Linked DNA regions of Prochlorococcus marinus str. MIT 1214. The protein of the gene in region 2 interacts with the protein of the main gene of each other region in a pairwise test. Links are inferred from orthologs where the notes say so. Each region holds a gene or a part of one and is shown on either strand. Other genes may lie near its edges.

What was found.
Region 1: the proteins of rpe (region 2) and eno interact in binary tests that used the Escherichia coli proteins (3 or more experiments, as listed by UniProt). The link is inferred for Prochlorococcus marinus str. MIT 1214 from one-to-one orthologs.

The regions. Positions count from the first base shown.
Region 1 is NZ_CP114777.1:1,614,822-1,626,614, reverse strand. What follows is about bases 7,009-9,848. They hold eno (phosphopyruvate hydratase), read right to left. Parts: upstream 9,160-9,848; coding sequence 7,858-9,159; downstream 7,009-7,857. Other genes in these bases: O5639_RS08885 (ATP-dependent Clp protease ATP-binding subunit), read left to right, coding at 9,347-9,848; O5639_RS08895 (ABC1 kinase family protein), read left to right, coding at 7,009-7,851. Also shown: hemB (porphobilinogen synthase), read right to left, coding at 1-476; O5639_RS08925 (DnaJ C-terminal domain-containing protein), read right to left, coding at 526-1,461; O5639_RS08920 (SulP family inorganic anion transporter), read left to right, coding at 1,605-3,272; O5639_RS08915 (sodium-dependent bicarbonate transport family permease), read left to right, coding at 3,319-4,314; O5639_RS08910 (P-II family nitrogen regulator), read left to right, coding at 4,324-4,605; O5639_RS08905 (NAD(P)/FAD-dependent oxidoreductase), read right to left, coding at 4,628-5,584; O5639_RS08900 (hypothetical protein), read left to right, coding at 5,855-6,175; more of O5639_RS08895, read left to right, coding at 6,172-7,008; more of O5639_RS08885, read left to right, coding at 9,849-11,793. UniProt on the Escherichia coli protein: Catalyzes the reversible conversion of 2-phosphoglycerate (2-PG) into phosphoenolpyruvate (PEP). It is essential for the degradation of carbohydrates via glycolysis.
Region 2 is NZ_CP114777.1:174,698-186,599, reverse strand. What follows is about bases 70-3,018. They hold rpe (ribulose-phosphate 3-epimerase), read left to right. Parts: upstream 70-1,142; coding sequence 1,143-1,895; downstream 1,896-3,018. Other genes in these bases: O5639_RS00940 (LptF/LptG family permease), read right to left, coding at 2,899-3,018; ccsB (c-type cytochrome biogenesis protein CcsB), read right to left, coding at 1,914-2,861; glpX (class II fructose-bisphosphatase), read right to left, coding at 70-943. In the rest of the region: more of glpX, read right to left, coding at 1-69; more of O5639_RS00940, read right to left, coding at 3,019-4,086; lptB (LPS export ABC transporter ATP-binding protein), read right to left, coding at 4,093-4,818; O5639_RS00930 (hypothetical protein), read right to left, coding at 4,894-6,450; O5639_RS00925 (DUF309 domain-containing protein), read right to left, coding at 6,586-6,966; translational GTPase TypA, read right to left, coding at 6,966-8,768; O5639_RS00915 (M15 family metallopeptidase), read right to left, coding at 8,901-9,611; chlP (geranylgeranyl reductase), read left to right, coding at 9,749-11,083; glyS (glycine--tRNA ligase subunit beta), read right to left, coding at 11,104-11,902. UniProt on the Escherichia coli protein: Catalyzes the reversible epimerization of D-ribulose 5-phosphate to D-xylulose 5-phosphate.

The DNA.
Region 1 (11,793 bases), 1.4 Mb from region 2 along the record:
CCTGATTGTGCTTGGACCACTGCTTGTTTACATAAATAATCAACGGTTTCATCATTCAAAATTATTCCTTGATTACTAACTATTCCATCATGACCATCACAAGAATAAGGATCTAAAGCGACATCAGTCATGATGCACATTTCAGGTATCTCTATTTTCAATCTTTCAATAGCCCTTGGTATTAAACCTTTTTCATTAAAACATTCAGCTCCATCTTCTGTTTTCAGCTCTTCCGGAACTTTTGGAAATAGAACGACACATCTAATACCTAGATTCCAAGCACGTTTAACTTCATCAACCAAGCTATCCATTGACCAGCGAAATGCACCTGGCATCGCTGCTATTTCTTGAATATCTGAACCTTCATGAACAAAAAGAGGGTAAATAAAGTCAGAAGCAGAGACACTATGCTCTCTAACCATATCTCTTAAAGAGTTTGTTCTTCGAAGACGACGGGGCCGATAAGTAAGATCCATATTAACCAATAGAGATAACTACATGAGAGATAACTACATTTTACTTCCTTTAAGTCCTAGCCTGATCGAACCAAGTCGAACGAGGTTCATCTATTCGAACAGATCTAAGCTTTTCAAGAAGTCTCAACTCCTTGTCTGACCAATTTTTAGGGAACTTCAATTTTAGAGTAAAAAACAAATCTCCTTGGGTATCTAAGTTATGTAATCCTTGACCTTTTAATCTCAATTTTTGCTCAGGTAAACTTCCAGAAGGTATTGATAAATATGTTACTCCTTGAGGGGATGCAACCGAAATATTTGCTCCCAAAGCTAATTCATCTAAAGAAATAGGTAAATCTGCATACACATCTAAACCTTTCACTTTCCAAATCGGATGAGACTTAATGCTGACTTCAATCAATAAATCTCCTCTTTTCCCTTTCCCGGACTGTATATTACCCTTATTTTCAAGACGTATTTTTGATCCTGTTTCAGTTCCTTTTGGAATTTTCACCTCGATACGTTCATCATTCACTAAAAGATTCTTTTTTGTTCCATTCAAAGCCTCTCTAAAACTAATCTGCAAATTAAATTCAGCATCAAGATTTAATGAATGAGCACTATTATCTGAAGATATATTTGAGTAAATTTCTTTACCAACATCACTAAATCTTCCAATTAAATCACTCAAAAAATCATCAAAGTTTATATATTCATCAAACCCCTGATCATTATTTTCCCTAGAAAAATCTCTCGACTTTCCATCTCTATTTTTGAACCAATAATTTAGAAATTGTTCATAAGACTTTTTTTTATTCTCATCTGAAAGAATCTCGTAAGCTTCATTTATTTTTTTGAACTCATACTCTGCCCTCTCGTCATGTGGATGTAAATCAGGATGAAATTTTCTAGCAAGTTTCCTGAAAGCACTTTTGATTTCTTTATCGGTAGCATTTCTACTAACGCCAAGGATTTTGAAATAATCCTTAAAATCATCTAATGCCATCGAAATCACGCTGCATTCTTAGAAAAAATCAATTTTTTCAATGATTCTTATTCAATATAAGTATTTAAAAGTAGAGATTCCAAAACTTAATGGAACCTTGAAGAGATAGGCTAATTCAAGTCAAATCAAGTAAGGAGAGTCGATTGGCGTTAATTAATGGCTTTCACCTTAAAAATATTAGAGGTGATGTATTAGGCGGCTTGACTGCCGCAGTTGTAGCCCTACCACTAGCTTTAGCGTTTGGTAATGCGGCACTTGGCCCTGGGGGCGCTATTTATGGGCTTTATGGAGCAGTTGTCGTTGGATTCCTCGCAGCTTTATTTGGAGGAACTCCTGCACAAGTAAGTGGTCCCACTGGGCCGATGAGCGTAACAGTTGCTGGAGTAGTTGCGAGCTTGGCGGCCGTAGGAGTACCTAGAGATTTATCTGCTGGCGAAATTCTTCCCTTAGTAATGGCTGCGGTAGTCATTGGAGGATTATTTCAGATTTTATTTGGTCTACTAAGACTTGGTAAATACATAACACTTGTTCCATACTCTGTCGTTTCAGGCTTTATGTCTGGAATTGGAGTAATCATAATCACGCTTCAAATAGGTCCTTTACTTGGAATATCAACTCGAGGAGGAGTATTAGAGTCTCTTTCAACTTTAGTTAACAATTTCGAACCAAATGGGGCTGCAATAGGAGTGGCATTAATGACACTTGCGATAGTTTTTCTCACCCCCCGTAAAATAAGTCAATGGGTCCCGTCTCCTCTTTTAGCATTATTAATAGTTACTCCTTTATCAATACTTCTTTTTGGCGATAGTTCGATAGACCGAATAGGTGAAATACCAGAGGGTGGTCTTTCTTTAAGTCTCCCAGATCCAAGCTTTGACAATTTCTTCCCAATAATTCTTAAAGCCGGACTAGTCCTTGCTGTTCTTGGCGCTATTGACTCTCTTCTTACATCTCTTGTAGCCGATAATATTTCTCAAACCAGGCACAATTCTGATAGAGAACTAATTGGACAAGGTATTGGAAATGCAGTAGCTGGGATTTTCACAGGTTTACCTGGAGCAGGGGCAACCATGAGAACAGTAATAAATGTCAAATCTGGAGGTTCCACACCAATCTCAGGGATGGTGCATTCAGTTGTATTGCTATTCGTTCTAGTTGGGGCTGGTCCTCTAGCGGCTCAGATACCTACAGCACTTCTTGCGGGGATTTTAATAAAAGTTGGCTTAGACATTATTGATTGGGGATTTTTATTAAGAGCTCATAGACTTTCACTTAAAACCGCAAGTGTGATGTATGGAGTCCTTTTGATGACAGTTTTCTGGGACTTGATATGGGCTGTACTAGTTGGGGTATTCATCGCCAATATGCTCACGATAGATTCCATTACAGAGACACAATTGGAGGGGATGGAAGCTGACAACCCATTTGATTCAACATCAAATAACAATGCAGCAAATGCACAACTCCCCTCAGATGAAAAAGCACTATTAGATCGTTGTGCGGGAGAAGTAATGCTATTTAGATTGAAAGGGCCTCTTAGTTTTGGAGCAGCAAAAGGAATTACTGAAAGAATGATGCTTGTAAGAAACTATAAAGTTCTAATACTTGATATAACTGATGTTCCTAGGCTTGGAGTTACTGCAACCCTCGCAATAGAAGATATGGTTCAGGAAGCGCTAAACAACTCAAGGAAAGCATATGTAGCTGGTGCAACAGGAAGAGTAAAAGACAGACTTGCTAAATTTGGAGTCGATGTAATTGGTACAAGGAAAGAAGCGCTCACAGCTGCAATTGACAGCCTAAATGGCTGATAATTAATATTTTCAACTAATTGATTGTTTTAAGAACTAAGAAGAAATGGGACAAAACCTTTTCATTCAAAATGCTTTAAGTCCACCAATACTGTTTTTCTTTTTGGGTGCAATTGCATATGCTTTAAAGTCTGATTTTGAAATTCCTGCGCCCCTACCAAAATTATTTTCTTTATATCTTTTACTTGCAATAGGATTCAGAGGCGGAATTGAGCTTCAAAAAAGTGGCTTTGGTTATCCAGTTCTTCCAACTGTGATAGCAGCAATATTAATGTCCCTACTAATCCCACTTATTTGCTTTTTTGTACTGAGATTTAAATTCGATGTTTTTAATGCAGCAGCAATATCAGCAGCATATGGATCAATAAGTGCAGTGACATTTATTACTGCTGAAAGTTTTCTAGAAAGTCAAAATATACCCTTTGATGGTTTTATGGTTGCAGCTTTAGCACTAATGGAGTCTCCAGCAATAATAATTGGTCTTCTCTTAGTCAAATTTGGAGCCCCCAAAGATAGGCCCATCAAAAGAAAAATGAAATGGGGATCAATTTTGCATGAGTCGATGTTAAATGGTTCTGTCTATTTATTACTCGGAAGCCTTTTAATAGGTTTTTTAACATCCGCGATTGATCCATCTGACATAAAAAAAATGGAACCGTTCACAGCTGAATTGTTCTATGGCGCAGAATGCTTTTTCCTTCTTGACATGGGAATTGTGGCTGCTCAACGTCTCGCTCGTCTAAACAAGACTGGTGCCTTTCTCATTTTGTTTTCAATATTCATGCCTATAATTAATGCTGTACTTGGATCAATAGTAGCTAGATTTTTAAATTTAGATCCAGGCAATGCTCTGTTATTTGTAGTTCTCTGCGCTAGTGCTTCATACTTAGCTGTACCAACAGCAATGAGAATGACTGTTCCTGAAGCACGACCTAGTTATTACATTTCGACCACTCTTGGATTAACCTTTCCTTTTAACATAATCATAGGGATACCAGTATATATGGGCTTAGTAAACACAATGATTCCATCAATTGGATAAATCATTTTCATGAAAAGACTCGACTTGATTTTTAGTGAAAGAGAACTAGATGATGTTCTCTCAGCATTAGAAAAAGCTGAAGTTCCTGGTTATACGGTTATGAAGCATGCTACCGGGAGAGGTCCAGAAAGAATTGTCACTGAAGACATGGAATTCACTGGATTTGGATCAAATGCACACGTAATTATTTTTTGTGAGCAAGAGATAATCGACAAGATACGAGACAATATAAAAACTGTGCTTAGCTACTACGGTGGTGTTGCCTATGTTTCTGAAGCAACTCCTCTTTAAGAATACTTATCAATTGCACGAATTAAGCATGAACCCAATCGACGCGAATTGATTTCCGACTATTTAAATATCTATCTATTGCCATAGCGGCAATACATCCATCCGATGCTGCAACAACAGCTTGTTTAAATGGGGTATTTCGGATGTCTCCAATCGCCCAAACCCCTTCGACTGTTGTAGACATAAAGTCATCCACCAAAACTCCGCCATCCTCCTTAAAAGCAACCTGTTCACCAAGAAAGTCGGTAATAGGCTTTGAACCGCTCATATAAACAAAAACGCCTTCAAGAGCTATGTCTTGATGAGTATCAATTGAACGGTTCTTGACCTTAATGCCTGTTACACCTGAATCATTACCTTCAATCTGCATTAACCTAGTCTTACTCCAATGGTTCACATTTGGTTTTAATAAGAGATCTTGCGCATGATGATCATCTGATTTTGGATCATTCGATGTTATCCAATGAACTTTGGAAGCAAATTTTGTAAGAACATTTGCTTCTTCAATTGCTTCTTTGTTAATACCAACAACGGCGACTTCACGATCTCTATAAAAAGCTCCATCACAAGTAGCGCAATAACTTACTCCCCTACCAAGGAATTCAGCCTCACCCTTAAATGATGCTGGCCTTCCCATTGCGCCACTCGCAACAACAAGTGCCTTAGCTTTAAAAGTCCCTTCTGGGGTAAAAATAGTTTTCCAGTCACCACTAGCATCAATTCCAAAAACTTGAGCTCTGCGATAATCAGCCCCATACTGAGTAGCTTGATCTCTCATCAATTTCAACAGGGCCTCTCCACTCATTTCACTAGAAACTCCTGGATAATTGGCAATTTGATGTGTTATTGCTAGCGCACCTACATCGGGATTCTTATCGAGAATTACTGTTCTTAAGTCTGCTCGGGAAGTGTAAAGCGCACAACTGCAACCAGCAGGCCCACCACCAACTATTACAACATCAGTTTCAATGGTTTCCAATGGAAAATCTCTTGGTTAGGTTTTGCTCTCTTTCAAGAAGAGAAAAGGATGTTTTGAGATCACTTGGGTTAATAGATTAGACTTTTAACCCAAATCAAATCAAATCAAATCAAATGTTTGTATTCTTCAACTCTAATGAAAATATTCTAGGTTGAGCGATAACAAACAATCTTCTAAATAGATTTAATGGATTAAGAGCAAATCTACATATATCCAGTTTCAATCTGAAGACACAAAAAACCCTGGATCTTCTAAAGTGAAAGCTGATTAATGAAATCATTGAGCGACTCAGAGATACTGCTAAAAGCAGCCATGAACCGAATAGCAGCTCGGATAACTGAAAAAGTGATCAATTCTGCCCAAGAATTCAATCAAATTGCTGAAGAATTACCTCAAAAACTCCAAAACGAATGGTCTAGATTTAAAGAAGAGGTTATTCAAGAATCTGAACGTCTAGAAAAAAAGACTAATGCATCAAAAGAGAAAAGTGCTAAGGAGCAATTAATTAAAGAAGATTTCATTCAGATTCAAATCGATAATCTCAGATCAAAGGTTATCGATATTAATAAAGATATTGAGGAGAAAAATTGATATTTCTAGCTAGTCAACTTCAAAGATTTGTTAGAGCACTTAGGATTTGGACAATATTATTAGGTTTACTTTTCTACTTATGGTTTGATTCTAAAAAATGGTCTTATTTAAAAGGATATACAGACAAAAGAAGACATAAAAGAAATACTTTAAGAGCAAAGTGGCTTACAAAAGAATTAGTTAAGCTTGGGTCAGCATTTATCAAATTAGGTCAACTTTTATCTGCACGAGCAGATGTTATCCCATCTGCATGGGTAAATGAGCTTACCTCTCTACAGGATAGAGTTCCAGCTTTTGAATTTGAAAAAGTTCAAAAAATATTAATAAAAGAACTTGGAAATTCATATAAAAAAATTATAAGTATTGATGAGATTCCAATTGGCTCAGCATCGCTTGCCCAAGTTCATATAGCTAGGTTAATTAATGACAAGAAAGTTATTTTTAAAGTTCAAAGACCAAATATAGAAAAGTTTTTCAAGCTTGACTTAGATGTGATGAATCAAGTTGCCAAAGTAGTTCAAAGAATAAAGTCTCTAAGTCGAGGTAATGACTGGATAGGCATTGCAAAGGAATCTAAAAGAGTATTACTCAGAGAGCTAGATTTTAGAATTGAAGCTCAATATGCTGCAAGATTTAAACAACAATTTATTGACGACTCAGATGTTTTAATCCCAAGTGTATTTTGGGATTTAAGCACTAGTAAACTTTTATGTTTGGAGTATTTACCAGGAATCAAGATTAATGATATTAAATCACTAAAAAGTAATGATATTGATACTTCTTTAATCGCAAAGATTGGGGCTACGAGTTATTTAAAACAATTAGTTAATTACGGTTTTTTTCATGCTGATCCTCATCCAGGCAATCTAGCTGTTTCCAAGAGTGGTTCTCTTATTTACTATGATTTCGGGATGATGGGTTTTGTCTCGGAGCGTATTAGAGGCAGGCTCAATTCAATGATTAAAGCCGCAGCGCTTAAAGATGTGAGCGGACTAGTCAAAGAACTTCAAATCGCTGGGTTAATAGAAAAAGATATTGAAATAGGTCCAGTTAGAAGATTAATTAGAATAATGTTAAATGAAGCTCTTACCCCTCCATTTGATTCTCAAATAATAGAAAAGCTTTCTGGGGATATATCTGAACTTGCTTATGGAAAACCCTTTAGAATACCAATAGAGTTGATTTTTGTTTTTAGAGCATTATCAACTTTTGAAGGAGTTGGAAGATATTTAGATCCAGAATTTAACTTAATAGCAATAGCAAAACCCTTCCTTCTCCCTCTAATGACTTCAAAGAATCCAGACTCTAATGACTTATTTAATGAATTAGGAAGACAAGTTACTGAAATAGGCAGTAAAGCTGTCGGGTTGCCAAAACGTTTGGATGAAAATTTAGAAAGACTGGAACAAGGAGACTTGCAACTTCAAGTTCGCATGGGTGAATCAGACAGACAACTCAGAAGAATGATTAATGCTCAACAATCACTTGGGAATGCTGTTCTTCTCGGTTCACTGGCAATATCATCTGCTTTATTAGCTTCAACTAATAGACCTTTTTTATTTCTCATACCAATAACTATTGGATTTCCAATAGCTCTAAGCTGGATTAAATTAAAATTTAAGATGAGAAACGAAAGTCGTATAGATGATTTTCAAGGAAGAAAAGTCTTTAAATAGTGAGAATCAACTCTGCAAACTTCCTCTTGGTCCCAATCCAACAAGTCCAGCATATGTCGCTTGATTCCCTAACTCATCCTCAATACGAAGTAATTGATTATATTTCGCGACTCTTTCACTCCTACTCAATGAACCTGTTTTAATTTGACCAGATTTAGTTGCTACTGATAAATCAGCAATAGTTGTATCTTCAGTTTCTCCGCTTCTATGACTTATTACAGTTGTATAACTTGATCTTGATGCAAGCTCTATAGCTTCAAGTGTTTCAGTCAGAGAACCTATTTGATTAACCTTAATTAATATTGAATTTGCAATATTCTCATCAATCCCTCTTTGTAAACGAAGTGTATTGGTCACAAATAAATCATCTCCAACCAATTGCACACTTTTACCAAGTTTTTTCGTAAGCAAGCTCCAACCATTCCAATCATCTTCAGCTAATCCATCTTCAATAGAAATTATTGGAAATGAATTAACTAACCCAGCTAATTCATCAACCATTTGCTCGCTGGAATAGGAATTCCCACCATAAAAATATTTTCCGTCCTTATAAAACTCCGTACTTGCAACATCCAAAGCTAAAGAGATTTGCTCGCCTGGTCTAAATCCAGCCTGTTCAATTGCTTGCATTAGAAGGTCACCTGCTGCCTTATTACTTTCAAGATTTGGAGCGAATCCGCCTTCGTCACCAACAGCAGTTGATAAACCTTTCTGACTCAATAAATTTTTAAGCGTATGAAAAACCTCAGCTCCCATTCTTAATGCTTCTCTGAAGCTTTCAGCGCCATGCGGAACCAACATGAATTCCTGAAAATCTAAATTATTTGCAGCATGTTCTCCTCCATTAATGACGTTCATCAATGGCACTGGCAATAAAGATGACATGGGTCCTCCTAAATACCTATACAAAGGCAATCCCAATCCATTAGCCGCTGCTCTTGCTGTAGCCATGCTGACAGCAAGAATTGAATTTGCACCAAGATTTGATTTGTTGTCTGTATTATCAAGTTGTTTCATTACCGAATCAACTGTGGCTTGATCTAAGGCAGAAAGACCACATAAAGCGGGCGCAATAGTCTCTTCTATATGACCAACAGCCTTGATAACTCCTTTACCCAGATAACGTTTTCCACCATCTCTTAATTCATGAGCCTCATGGGCTCCAGTGCTTGCGCCACTTGGAACAATCGAACGTCCAATAGCTCCACCTTCTAAAAGCACTTCAGCCTCTACAGTTGGATTCCCACGAGAATCCAAAACTTCTCGAGCCATAATGGTATCAATTACTAGTTCTAGAGAGTCAGCCACGAATTTAAGATGATTTTTAGATCTTATGAACTACATTATTCCTATATGTTCCTGAATTGCCAATCTAGCTTGCTTTCCAAGACCTAATCAATCAAATTTGTCTTAACAAGAAATACACGTATCGATAAAAAGGTCTCAATCAAAATACAGAAGGCACATGACCACTTTGAATCAAAATTGATCGAAAATGAAAGGAAGTCTAACTACAGAACCAGATTCTTTTAGCGATGAAGCTTGGAGTCTTTTACTCATAGCTGAACAATCAGCCAGAAGGTGGCGACATCAGAATTTAGATGTTGAGCATCTTATTCAAGTTCTTTTTCGAAATAAAAAATTTCAGAAATATACAAATTCCCTACCTGTAAATCATGAAGAAGTAAATGAAATTTTAGAAAACTTTATCGCTGAAATTCCAATAAACAACCAATCAGACTTATTTATTGGAGAAGATTTAGAAATTCTTCTTGAAACAGCTGATGATTTTCGCTCTCGATGGGGATCTAACCAAATAGAGATATCTCACGTTCTTATCGCAATTGGTAGAGACAAGCGCTTAGGAGAAGATCTTTTTTACCAAGCAGGTCTCCCTAGTGAAATTCTTGAAGCGGAATTGAGACGACTACCAGCGCCTACATCATTTAAACAATCAAAAAGAATTACAACTCAACAAAAAGAAGATAGATCAAAAAAAAATCTAAGGTCTTCCTTGCCTACCAAAAACACTTCAAAAAATTCGAACCCCGAGCTACTTAGTCCTATCACTAAGGAAGCGATCACATCAAAACAAGAACCCTTAAAACTTAATGAAACGCCAAGTGCATTGGATTTATTCTGCAAAGACCTTACAGCCGAAGCTGAAAATGGGAAATTAGACCCTGTGATCGGCAGAGAGTCGGAAATCAAAGCAATTACAAAAGTTTTATCTCGAAGAGGCAAAAATAATCCAGTGCTAATTGGTGCGCCAGGTGTTGGGAAGACAGCAGTGGCAGAATTATTAGCTCAAAAAATCATAGCTAACGAACTTCCTGATTCTCTTCAAGGTTTAAGACTAATATCACTTGATATCGGTGCATTAACAGCTGGAGCCAAATTCCGAGGGCAATTTGAAGAACGATTTAGATCATTGTTAAGTGAAATCAGCGATAAGGAAAAAGGAGTAATTCTATTTATAGACGAAATACACTCAATTGTAAGCAAAGATAGATCAAATACTGATGCTGGTAGTCTATTAAAACCATTACTGGCCAGTGGAGACTTACGTTGTATTGGTGCAACAACTCCTGATAATTATAGACGTACGATCGAAAAAGATCTAGCACTTGATAGACGATTTCAGCAAGTATCAATTAAAGAGCCGAGCTTAGATTTAAGTTTGGAAATCCTAAAAGGACTTAAAGAAAATTATGAATCTCATCACGGAGTAACCATCACTGATGAAGCACTAATTACAGCAAATCGTTTATCTCATAGATATATAAGTGATAGATGCCTACCTGATAAAGCTATTGACTTGATTGACGAGGCTTCAGCCCAAGTAAGAATCGAATCTTCATCAAAACCGAAAATCATAGAAGAGAAAGAATCTCAGATCAATCTTTTAGAGTCATCAATCCAAAATGCAAACAAAGAGACAACATTAGAGACTATAAATAATCTTGAAGAACAGAAAGAATTGCTACTCGATGAGCTAGCTCAGATTAAACAAATATGGCAAGATCAAATTGATACATCAGCTGAATTACAAGATCTAAAGATAAGAGCTGAAGAATTAAGAAATTTAATAAGAGAAGCTGAAATCTCTGATGATATTGAAGAAGTAGAAAGACTTAAATATCAACAACTTTTTCAAATCAAAGAAAGAATCAAAGACATAGAAGCTTCTATTCAAGAAGATAATGAATATGCCAATTCCTTACTAACAGACCAAGTTGACCCAGAAGATATAGCTGATGTTGTCTCAAGATGGACAGGAATTCCTGTTAGCAAAGTTTTGTCAGGTGAAAGACAAAAACTTTTGCATTTAGAACAAGACTTAGAAAAAAAAGTCATCGGTCAATTAAATGCTGTTCAAGCGGTCTCAGCAGCAATTCGTAGAGCAAGAGCAGGAATGCAGGACATAAGAAGACCTATAGGATCCTTTCTTTTTCTAGGTCCTACAGGTGTTGGAAAAACTGAACTTGCTAAGTCACTAGCAAGTTCTTTATTTGATGAAGAGGACGCTTTATTGAGACTTGATATGAGTGAATATATGGAGAGAAATGCTGTTTCAAGACTCTTAGGGGCACCGCCTGGATACGTAGGCTACGAAGAAGGTGGGCAATTAACAGAGGCAATTAGAAAAAGACCTTATGCAGTTTTACTTCTTGATGAGATAGAAAAAGCACATCCAGAAGTTTTTAACATCCTCTTACAAGTGTTAGATGATGGCAGACTCACCGATTCTCAAGGTCGAACAGTGGATTTTAGAAATACAGTTATTGTTATGACCAGCAATCTTGCTAGCAAAGCAATCTTAAATAATTCACTTAAAGTGCAAAGCGAAAATTCAAATAAAAATTTTCTTGCGCAAGAATTAGACCAAAAAATCAACGAAGCTCTAGCAAAACATTTTCGACCAGAATTTTTGAACCGCAT
Region 2 (11,902 bases):
TCTGATCAAGCGTACTAATAACGAGACTACTAGTCCTGGTGCAATCTTTTTCAAATTTAACACCATCAAAAAGCAATCCATCAGTTATTCCACTACCAGCAAAAACAACATTTTCTCCTGAAGCAAGTTCATTTGCTTCATAGATCTTGTCGATATCAGTTATTCCCATTTCGTTCAATCTTTTAATATTTCCCTCTTTTGTATAGTCAGCCCATTCTGAAGTTTGAGCTATTGCAGGATCATAAACAAGTTGTCCCTGAAAATGTCCCCCAAGTGCCCTCATAGCAGCGGCTGAAATAACACCCTCAGGAGCAGCGCCAATACCCATCAAACAATGCGTACCAGTCCCCTCAAATCCACATGCAATTGCGGCCTGAACATCTCCATCTGAAATCGGCTGAATTCTGGCACCTGTAGATCTGATTTCGGAAACTAAATTTTTATGTCTAGCTCTATCCATCACAACAATAGTTAAATCACTTATTGCGATACCAAGGCAATCACTCAATATTTTTATATTTTCTGTAGGTGTTTTTCTGATATCAACTTTGCCCTTAGCTGCTGGTGGAGCAGCTAATTTATTCATATAAAAATCTGGAGCATTAAATAAACCTCCCCTGTCTGAGGCCGCAAGAACGGCCATAGATCCACGCTGGCTATTAGCACATAAATTTGTTCCTTCGCAGGGGTCTACAGCAAAGTCAACTCCTGGGCCTGTGCCTGATCCAACTTCTTCTCCGATATAAAGCATTGGAGCTTCATCTCTTTCTCCTTCTCCAATTACGATCCTTCCTTGCATCTGAATCGTTCCCATTCTCTTTCGCATTGCCTCTACGGCAGCGGCATCAGCCTCATCTTTTTGACCCAAACCAGTCAATTGAGCTGAAGCAATTGCAGCTTGCTCAACTACTTCAAGAATTTCTTGGACGAGAGTACGATCCACTTTATGCAGCTAGGTAAAGAAATTTACGCCTTAAGGCAGACAATATTGTAAGTAATTGAGGGCATTGAAAAATGCTCAGAAAAAAGTACTCACAAAAAACTTATTATCTGTTGATAAGCGATAATTACTGTATCAGTGCATGGTCACACTAGAACTTGTGTCCATGAATTAATAGAATCTCTGCCAAAAGACAAAAACAATGATCCAATCCATTTCGTCAGCAATTTTTTCTGAGCACCGTCCAGTTCAGATAATCCCATCAGTCCTGCCAGCAGACTGGGCAAATATGGGCCAGTGCGTAAAAGACCTTGAATTAGCAGGTGTAGATAGAATTCAATTTGATGTGATGGATGGGAACTTTGTTCCAAATCTCACATTCGGCCCAGAAATGATTTCCGCATGCAGAAAGTATTGCAAAGTTCCATTTGAGACTCAGTTAATGGTTAGTCAATACAATTGCGAAACCATGCTTGATGGATATGTAGAAGCGAGTAAGGGAGCGAACGGAGAGCCAGGAGTCGTAATTGCTCATGCTGAAGCTAATGTTCACCTTCATCGAATTCTCGGCAGGATTCGTCAACTAGGCGGGTCTCCCTCCGTAGCCCTTAATCCTCATACTCCAATGGATATGGTCAAGGATGTACTTGACATGGTTGATCACGTACTAGTAATGACAGTTAACCCTGGATTTGGCGGACAAGCTTATATACCCACAATGCTCAACAAAATCACTCAATTAAGAAAAATAATTTTAGAAAGAGGCTTTAACGTAGATATAGAGGTTGATGGAGGAATAAAAGCAGATTGGTCAATATCTCAATGCTGCGCTGCAGGAGCAAACTGTTTCATAGCAGGAAGTGGTATGTTTGCTTATCCAACACTTAAAGAAGGTTGTGACGCACTAAGAAAAGTTGCCAATGACGCACAGAATGGGAAAATTATTGAAAAATAATTAACTTAATTTTAATAACTAAGCATCGAAAAACCAACCATAACTATGCAAACCAACCCCAAGAAGATTGACACCTATATAGCAAATAATAATGACAAAAAAGCCTGCAATAGCTAGCATAGCAGGCTTTTTCCCTTGCCATCCTCTTGTTAACCTAGTATGCAAATATGCCGCGTAAACCAACCAACATATTAAAGCCCAAGTTTCTTTAGGGTCCCAACTCCACCAACTACCCCAAGCTTCATTAGCCCAAACAGCACCGCTAATAAGACCAACTGTTAGCAATAAAAATCCAGCAGTTATTGATCTATAACTTAAAGAATCAAGTTGCTCAGCATTTGTAAATTCAAGTGGTTGTATTGAATTTAAGCTATCATTTCTGTCATCAAGATATAGCTCAGAATTTTGCCTAAACGAACCAGATCCGAAGGAGCTATTACGGATATTAAATTGTTTTGTTCCATCAACAAGAAAGACACCAAAAGACAAAATTGATCCTATTAGTAATGCAGCGTAAGAACACATGATCACACTTACATGCATTACCAACCAACTAGAACGAAGTGCTGGAACCAAAGGAGCAGAAGATTGTAAATTCTCCGGTAATACAAAACTAGCAAAACCAATTGAAAGCAATGAGATAGGCGTCGCAACTGCGGAAACGATTGGAGAGCGCCATGCTCTTTCGACAAAAAGTTGAGTCAACGTACAACCCCATGTCAAAAAGCAAAGTGACTCATAGAGATTACTGATTGGGAAATGTCCCGATTGCCACCATCTCAGGATCAATTGACTAGTTAGAAAAAGATTGGATATTGCTACTAAAAATCTAGCTTTGGAGGAATCACTGCTACCAGCAACTGACCAGAAAGAAATAGGCAAAGCAATTAATAAGGAAAGAAAGGCTACGAACCCAAGAGAAACAACAGGATCAAAAGAAAAATTATTTAACTGAAAATCAACCATTGATAAAAGCTACTAGAGATTATTTAGAAAGAGCAGATCATTTGCTTGCCTGTTTTAACAAAAAGCTTCCTCCTAAGATAGACAAAAAAACTGGAGACCAGGCAGCAAAGAAAGGATTTATTATTCCTTTGACTCCAAGAGAGCTAAAACTAAAACTCAAAATATAATAGATAAGTATCAAAATAATACTTAATCCGAAACTTTGACTTCTACCTGCTCCTTTTTTTTGCATCACCCCAAAGCTACAACCAATTAAAGCAAAAACTAAACAAGCGATTGGTAAAGTAAATTTTTCTTGAATTCTTACCTTCATTCTTCTAGCTTCTTTAATATTGCCACTATTTTGGTATAACTTCATAGCCGAATTTGCTTCACCAAGATTCATATCATTTGCGTCTTTTGGCAGTTGTGCAATATTCGTAAGTTCAGTACCTAATGGATATAGAAAACTCAAGAATTTAGTTCTTGTATTACTTCCATCTGGGCTAAGAGTTAAAATATCTCCTTCAAAAAATTCCCAATTGTTTTTATCGCTATTCCAAATTCCTTTTTTCGCCTTAAGCATTTGAGTAAAGCCTAGTTTTGAGAAATCAATTACTGTGACATCTAACATCTGTCCATCAATAAATTTCCAGGCATAGAAAAGATGAGTAACTCCTCTTTTTTTATAGCTTGAATATGGATCTATAATTTCTCCTTTCTTTGAAAAAATAATATCTTCTCCTTGTTCATTTGCGAAAGATCTACCTAAAGAATTAGTTAAGAGGATTTCAGCATTTTTATTTGTAATAGGAACAATGTTATTATTAAAGATAAACGTCATATAGGACATAAATATTGATAAGATTAACCCAGGCAAAATAATTCTATAGATTGATATACCAATACTTTTTAATGCCTTAATTTCACTATTATCATTAAGACTTCCATAAGCTAATAAAGTTGAAAGTAACATTGCCATAGGAAAAGAAATAACTATAAAACTAGGGAGCTTTAGTAATAGAATCTGAATAGCAAGAGAAAAAGGAAGCCCAATCTCAACTATTTTCCTAATCAAATCAAAAATAACTCCTACTGAAATAGAAACAACTGTAAAAGCGGCTATAGAAAAAAATAAAGGAGGCAATAATTCAAAAAGTATCCATCTATCTAACAATGGAATTATTTTCCATTTCCTTTCTACTAAATTTTGAAATCTAAATAATAAAAATAGACTATTAAACATAGCTAATTAATCGAATGAATTTCCAAGATAACTCTCTTTAACGACTTCATTTTTTGTTAGCTGATCTGAAGATCCATCTGCAAGGATTTCGCCTTGATTAAGAATATAAGAACGTTCGGTTATGGCCAATGTTGCTCTAACATTATGATCAGTAATTAATATTCCTATATTCTTATTTTTTAATTTCCTAATTAAATTCTGTAGATCATTAATAGCGATAGGATCAACTCCTGCAAAAGGCTCATCTAAAAGTAAAAATTTCGGTCCTAAGCGTCCCACCGCTAAAGCTCTAGCTACTTCACATCTTCGTCTCTCTCCACCGGAAAGTTGATGGCCAAAACGATCAAGGAAAGAAACCAAATTAAATTCCTCAATCAATTCTTCGCGTTTTTTCCTAAACAAAGAAATTGATAAGTTGGCTTGAGAAAGCGCAATATCCAAATTCTCAAGAACAGTAAGATTTCTAAAAATACTTGGTTCTTGAGGTAAATAACCTATTCCTAATTGAACTCTTTTTGTCATGGAAAATTTTTTTATGCTATTTCCCTCCAAGTAGATATTGCCTTTGTTTGGCTTAATCAAGCCCACTATCATATTAAAAGTACTAGTTTTACCAGCGCCATTTGGCCCCAAAAGGCCTACAACCTCACCAGGATTAACATTTAAATTAACGTTTTTTACAATATTTTTATTGGATAAGGTTAAGTCCAAACTCTCGATAAGTAGAGTCATTTCAACAGAATCTATGAGGGTGAAGCTTATACATAAGGATTATCTGAGATTAAACTATACCTTTAATATATAAGGTTAATCAACAATTCTCTCAACCCTATATATGTAGAACATCTCTGAATCATGAAAGGAGTTCTCAAATTTTGAATCAGCAATTACTTTAAATTTTTCACGGTAAAGAGATTCGCCTGGTTCCAGATTCTTAATAGATGAGCGATTACTTAAAAGTAGTAATAATTTATTTACTTTGGGAAATTTATCTAAATAAATTTGGACTTCATCAAGTGTTTTAGTTCTGTCTAATATTTGACGATTAGCCCACTGAGCATAACTTCCAAACCCCTTCAATTCAGGAAAGTAGAATTCTCGATCAAGGTATCCAGATACAGTCACTACTTCAACATCTCTAGTCGCAAATATTGGAAGATCCTCCCATCCCTTAGTCTGTATATAGTGAGCGGTTTCCTTTCCACTTGAATACGGTACACGAAAATCATTGATAACCATATGAGTCCCAACAACAAAATGAACAGTCAAACAAATGGTAAGTAATGTAGGAAAATATAATAAATTACCTTTAGTGAATAAGTTTTGCTGATTAGAAAACATAAGTTGCTTATCTTGATTAGATAGAGCCAACCACAATGAAGAGATAATCAATAAAAAATAATATCCATAATGTCTTGATCCATCTCCCAAAAATAAAAAGTAATTAAAAAGAAATAGAAATACAATACCACTATAAAAATAAATTAATGCTTGACGATAAAATTTTATAAATGTAATTGTACTGACAAGCAAAATTAAAGTGATTAAAGCACATAAAAACAAGTCAAAAAATCTACTTGAATTAGGAATAATAAGCGTATATCCTCCAAAAATTTGTCCGATAACTCTAAGAAAGTGACGTATATCTATAAAGGAAGAAAGCAACTTAACTGAATCTCTTACCTGAAGAAGACTAAAAGCTCCAAAAAATAATAATGTAGAGGAAATAGTAATACTAGAAGTCAAATCAATAATCCAATTTTTATTTCTTTTATAAATTTTTCTTTGATTTGGATTAAAGAACCAATCAAAGACAAGAGTCATTCCTATAGCAAATGCTAATGACCAAGACAAAGCTTGTGTATTAGCTAAAAGGCCAATACATAAAGAAAATGGTATGTAGGTTTTCTCTTTTAAATGATAAATAGAACAAAAGATAAATATTATTAATTCTGCAATAACATAATGACGACAAACAAAGAAATATTCCCAAAAAGGAAAATATCCAAAAGTAAAGAGAGCTTTAGTAATTAAATTAAAAGGACTAAATCTCCAAAAGACTAAAATCGCAGAACTGCCTAAACACCAATGCATGAGTTGCATGCTTATGGGTGTACCAGTAATATTTTTTGAAAAATAAATTAATAATGACCAGAGGACAGGATGTCCAGATGGTGCGTTATTCTTCCATAAATCTATTAAATTATCACTTTGAAAAGCCACCAGCCAACCTTGCATCTCATCTCTCCAAAGAGCATGATTAAATGCACCAAATAAACCTATAATTACAAATAAAAGAGGTAAAAATATTTCATAAAAATGCTTATCAGGTAATTGTATTTGATTGATTCTTTTAAATTCCATTTTGATTTATGCAGAATGTAGATCTATATAATTTGGATACATAAAATTTGAAGTAAAGAAAAAAGCATAACAAGAAAAATAAAATGAAATCAACGCTTTTTCAATAGCAAAACTGTAAGGGACTTAACAAAGTCTTCAAAGGAAACTGAGAACGGGCAAGCTGCAACCAGCGAGGTCCTTTCCAATTTGTAGAAATTCTAATCTCTTTGAAACACAATTAGAAAGTCCTTCTATATCTAATCCATAATTAGCTAAATGAAATCTTTTTAATCTACCCAAAGCTTCTCCATAAAGTATCGTCGCCCCGTTTAGATTTCTATTTTCCAGATGAACTTGTGCAACAGCTACTTGTAATATGCCCTGCAAAATCATCCTTTCAGGCCCTCCAGTCTCGTGCCATATTTCTTCAAAGACATCATGAGATTTGTACCACTGACAAGAGTTAAATAAATTCATTCCTATTTCAAAACGAGAATCATTAATAAATAAATCGTCTTGTTTATCTATACGAGTCATTATTTTTTCATATTTTTCTTTGCATTAATTTTTCTAAGCCTTATAGATTCAGGAGTAACTTCCAACATCTCCCCTGGTCCAATGTATTCAAGGGCTCTTTCTAATGTCATTTCAATTGGGGATTGCAATTGATCTAACTCATCTGCACCGGCTGAACGCATGTTAGTAAGTTGTTTAGCCTTGCAAATATTTAATTCAAGATCTTGTGGGCGATTATTCTCTCCAATAATCATTCCCTTATAAACTTTGGCTCCAGGAGTAATAAAAAATTGTCCACGATCTTCTGCATTTTTTAAGGAATAGAAAGTAGCTACACCTTCTTCAAATGAAATAAGGACACCATTTCTCCTTTGTTCAAAATCACCTACTGATGGCCTGTATTCAAAAAACGAATGACTCATAATCCCTTCACCTCTTGTTGCACGAATAAATTCGCCTCTAAATCCAATTAAACCTCTTGATGGAATAACAAATTCAAGTTGAGTTCGATGATCAGTACCCGTTTCCATATTTTGCATTTCACCTTTTCTCACCCCAAGGCTTTCAATACAAGCGCCAATAGAAGCTTCAGGTACATCAAGGACTAGGGTCTCAACCGGTTCGCATTTAATTTCATCAATGGTCCTAAAAATGACTTGTGGTTGAGAAACTTGAAATTCATACCCCTCTCTTCGCATTGTCTCTATGAGAATTCCTAGATGCAACTCTCCTCTTCCACTAACAGAAAAACGATCAGGTGAATCTGTAGCCTCGACTCTTAATGCAACATTCGTAAGAAGTTCTTTGTTTAAACGATCCTTCAACTGACGACTGGTTACAAATTTTCCTTCTTTTCCTGCAAATGGAGAATCATTTACAACAAAAGTCATTTGCAATGTTGGCTCATCTACCTTTATTAGAGGTAAAGGCTTCGGTTCATCAGGACAGGCTACAGTTTCTCCAATAGAAACATCTTCAAATCCAGCCAAGGCAACTATATCTCCAGCATTTGCTTCATCTATTTCAATTCTTTTTAATCCCTTAAATCCTAATAGTTTATTAATCCTTCCTTTTTTCAAACTCCCATTTTCTTTTATCAAACAAGTTCTTTGGCCATTTTTAATCACACCATTATGGACTCTTCCAATAATTATTGTTCCTAAAAAATCTGAGTAATCAAGAGTAGTGACTTGTAGTTGTAAAGGCTTATTCTGATCCCCCACTGGAGGAGGAACTTGCCTAATAATTGCTTCAAATAAAGGTTTCATATTATCACTTTCACTTTTAACATCAGTCTTTGCAAAACCACCTAATCCACTCCCAAACAAATAAGGAAAATCACATTGATCATCATCAGCTCCTAATTCCAAAAAAAGATCTAAAACTTTATCGACCGCAGTTTCAGGTTCTACCCTTGCACGATCAATTTTATTCACAAACACAATAGGTCTTAAACCCTGCTCTAAAGCTTTTTTTAGAACGAATCGAGTTTGTGGCATTGGCCCCTCATTGGCGTCAACCACAAGAAGACAGCCATCTACCATACCCAATACCCTCTCGACTTCCCCTCCAAAATCAGCGTGACCTGGAGTGTCAACAATGTTTATACGGGTGTCGTTATATGTTACTGCTGTGTTTTTAGAAAGAATTGTTATACCTCTTTCACGTTCCAAATCATTTGAATCCATTGCACAAGTCGGAACTTCCTCGTTATCTCGAAAAGTCCCAGATTGATTTAAAAGTGCATCAACCAGAGTTGTCTTACCATGGTCAACGTGAGCAATTATTGCGATATTTCTAATGGCCTGTATATCAAAACCCATAATTTTAAAAAATTAAAATTTCTTTGGTAAATAGAAAGTTAAAGAATATCTCACCATGACTTCATTTAGCTGTTTTAAATGCCAATTAAAATATCGAATAAAAAATTGCAAGTAAAAAAAACTAAGTCAAAATTATTTGAATTTTGTAATTTTATTTGCAGGTTCAAATTTCCTCAAAGCATTAACAGTTCCTTCGAATCTCCAATGCCAAGGTTCATAAGTTACTCCTTGTTTGTTATTTCGTGGAAAAGAAAGAACGAAATGATATTTAGGGGCAAACCTCTTCATCCATTTAAAAGCAGGCGTTTGTTCAAATTCAACCTCAAAATGAGTATCTGGATAATTCCCATCACCAACATCGATTGCATATCCTGTGCTGTGTTCAGAATAGCCAGGAGGAGCTGAAACCATAGAACGCTCAACTGCAGTTTGATTTCTATTAGATTTATTTTCATAAAAAATATCTCTTTGCAAATCAATTGATCTATAACCACTTAATAGTTGTAAAGAAATCCCTCTTTGGGCCGCCATTAATTGCATTTCCTTAAAATTTTCATAAATTTCTTTATGAACATAAATACCTGGAGAGAAAAGAATTAACTCATTTTTTGAAGCCTCAGGGTAAGGTAGATGGCCCAACAAACTTTTATTTTGATTTTCCTCAGTGGAGTTAATCGAATTATCTAAAGATTTTGTTTGGCGTAATAATGATTTATTAGCTAAAAACGTTAACGATATACCAAGCCCAACAAATAGAAGTCCCAAACGCAAAAAAGCCTTGGTAGTAAGGGTTTTGATGGATCTAATCCTTTTCGCCAGCGGGATGTCATCTTGGTAATTCATACGGTCTGCTTATGGTCAAAACAATTGGAATTCACAAAAATGATGTTTCGATAGTAACGAGTATCTCCAATCTTTATACTTTCTATGAGATAAGGATGTAAGTTTTATATATAGAGAACTAAATTTTTCATCCAAAGATGTTAAGAGTTGCTGTTATTGGTGGTGGTCCAAGTGGATCATGCGCTGCAGAAATTTTGGCTAAAGCAGGAATTAAAACTTGGATTTTCGAAAGAAAGCTTGATAATGCAAAACCATGCGGAGGAGCTATTCCATTGTGTATGGTTTCTGAATTTGATCTTCCTGAATCAATTATTGATAGGAAAGTCAGGAACATGAAAATGATATCTCCTTCAAATAGAGAAGTAGATATTATTTTGGATGATATTTATCCAGGAAGCGACAAAGAATATATAGGAATGTTGAGGCGTGAAGTTATGGATTCATTCATGAGAAATCGCGCCGCAGAACTTGGCGCAACATTAGTAAATGGATTGGTATCAAAAATAGAAACTGGTACCAACAAACAAGGTCCATATAAACTTCATTACACCGAAATACTTAACGACCAATCTGAAGAGAAAGGAAAGCAACTTGAGGTAGATTTAATTGTTGGGGCAGATGGTGCAACTAGCAGAGTTGCAAAAGCAATGGATGCTGGTGATTACAACTATGCAGTAGCAATTCAAGAAAGGATAAAACTTCCAAAAGAGGAAATGAAGTATTACGAAGATAGAGCCGAAATGTATGTTGGAACAGATGTATCACCTGATTTCTATGGTTGGGTCTTTCCCAAATACGACCATGTCGCAGCGGGAACAGGAACAATGAAACAAAATGGTGGTTTGATAAAAAGCCTCCAGATTGGTGTTAGAGAGAGAGCAAAGAAGAGACTAGTAAATGGAGAAGTCATCAAAGTAGAAGCCCATCCAATACCTGAGCATCCCAGGCCAAGAAGAGTTGTTGGAAGAATGGCACTGGTTGGAGATGCCGCTGGTTATGTAACCAAAAGTTCAGGAGAAGGAATTTATTTTGCTGCCAAAAGTGGAAGGATGTGTGCAGAGCAAATTGTCGAATCAAGTCAAAATGGGAAAATAATACCCACAGAGAATGATCTCAAAAAGTATTTAAAAAAATGGGATAAAAAGTACGGAACCACATATACAGTTTTAGATATTCTCCAAAGAATTTTCTATACCAGTGATGGAGCAAGAGAAGCATTTGTAGAGATGTGTGGTGACATGGATGTACAAAGACTTACATTTGATAGCTATCTCTATAAAACTGTGGTTGCGATGAAGCCGCTTCAACAATTAAAACTTACCCTTCTAACAATTGGTTCTGTTTTAAGAGGGAAGGCACTAGCACCAAGCACATACAAGCCAGTTCCAAGTGCAGTAAGAGATGACAAAGAAGTTAATAAAATGTTAGCCGTAAGTTCAATTAAAGGTGGTATAAAAACCAGTAAAAAATAATACCAAATTAACTAAATTAATTAACTAAGCTTGCTAAAATCGGCAAGCTTCAAGGACTGATTTCTAAGAATTGTCAGTAAACTTAGTCTGTTATTTCTTATATTAATATCATCCGTCATAACCATTACACTTCCTTCTCCATCAAAAAAGTTAGCTAGAGTTACAGCGCTTGAGACTAGACCATCAGCCAACAATTTATATTTAACACGATCACCATTTATAGCTAGAGGTTTTAATTTCTCCAAAACATTAAACATTTCGATTTCACAATCCTTCTCAAATAGAGATTTGTCTACAAAAACTGAAGGATCTATTACATCTTCCGGGATAGAACTTTTGGTTGCCAACTTAGAGGCTCGAGTCACTACTGCTTGCAATGAATTAAGTGTATTATTTTTCCTCATATCCATTAATAAAGAAGTACGAAAATTTATGTCTGTTGGATCATCTAATAATTTCGATGTAGAAATTGTATCTCCTGCAATTGCCTGAATAATATCAAAATCCACTTCTTTCTCTTCTAATAAACTAATAATTCTTTGACGAAAGAATTCCTTTAACTCGCACGAAAGACTAATTATATTAAAAGGAAGAGAAGGGAAAAGTTGCTGCCAATAAGCTAGTGAATTATCTAGTATTTCATTGATATTTAATTGCCAATCTTTAGTCCATAAAATCATCAATATTCCATTCGCAGCTCTTCTCAAGGCATATGGATCAGATGAACCGGTAGGTCTTTCGCCCTTAACATAAATACTAAAAAGCAATTCAAGGCGTTCAGCTAATGAAACCGCATTCCCAAGATTATTTGATGGGAGA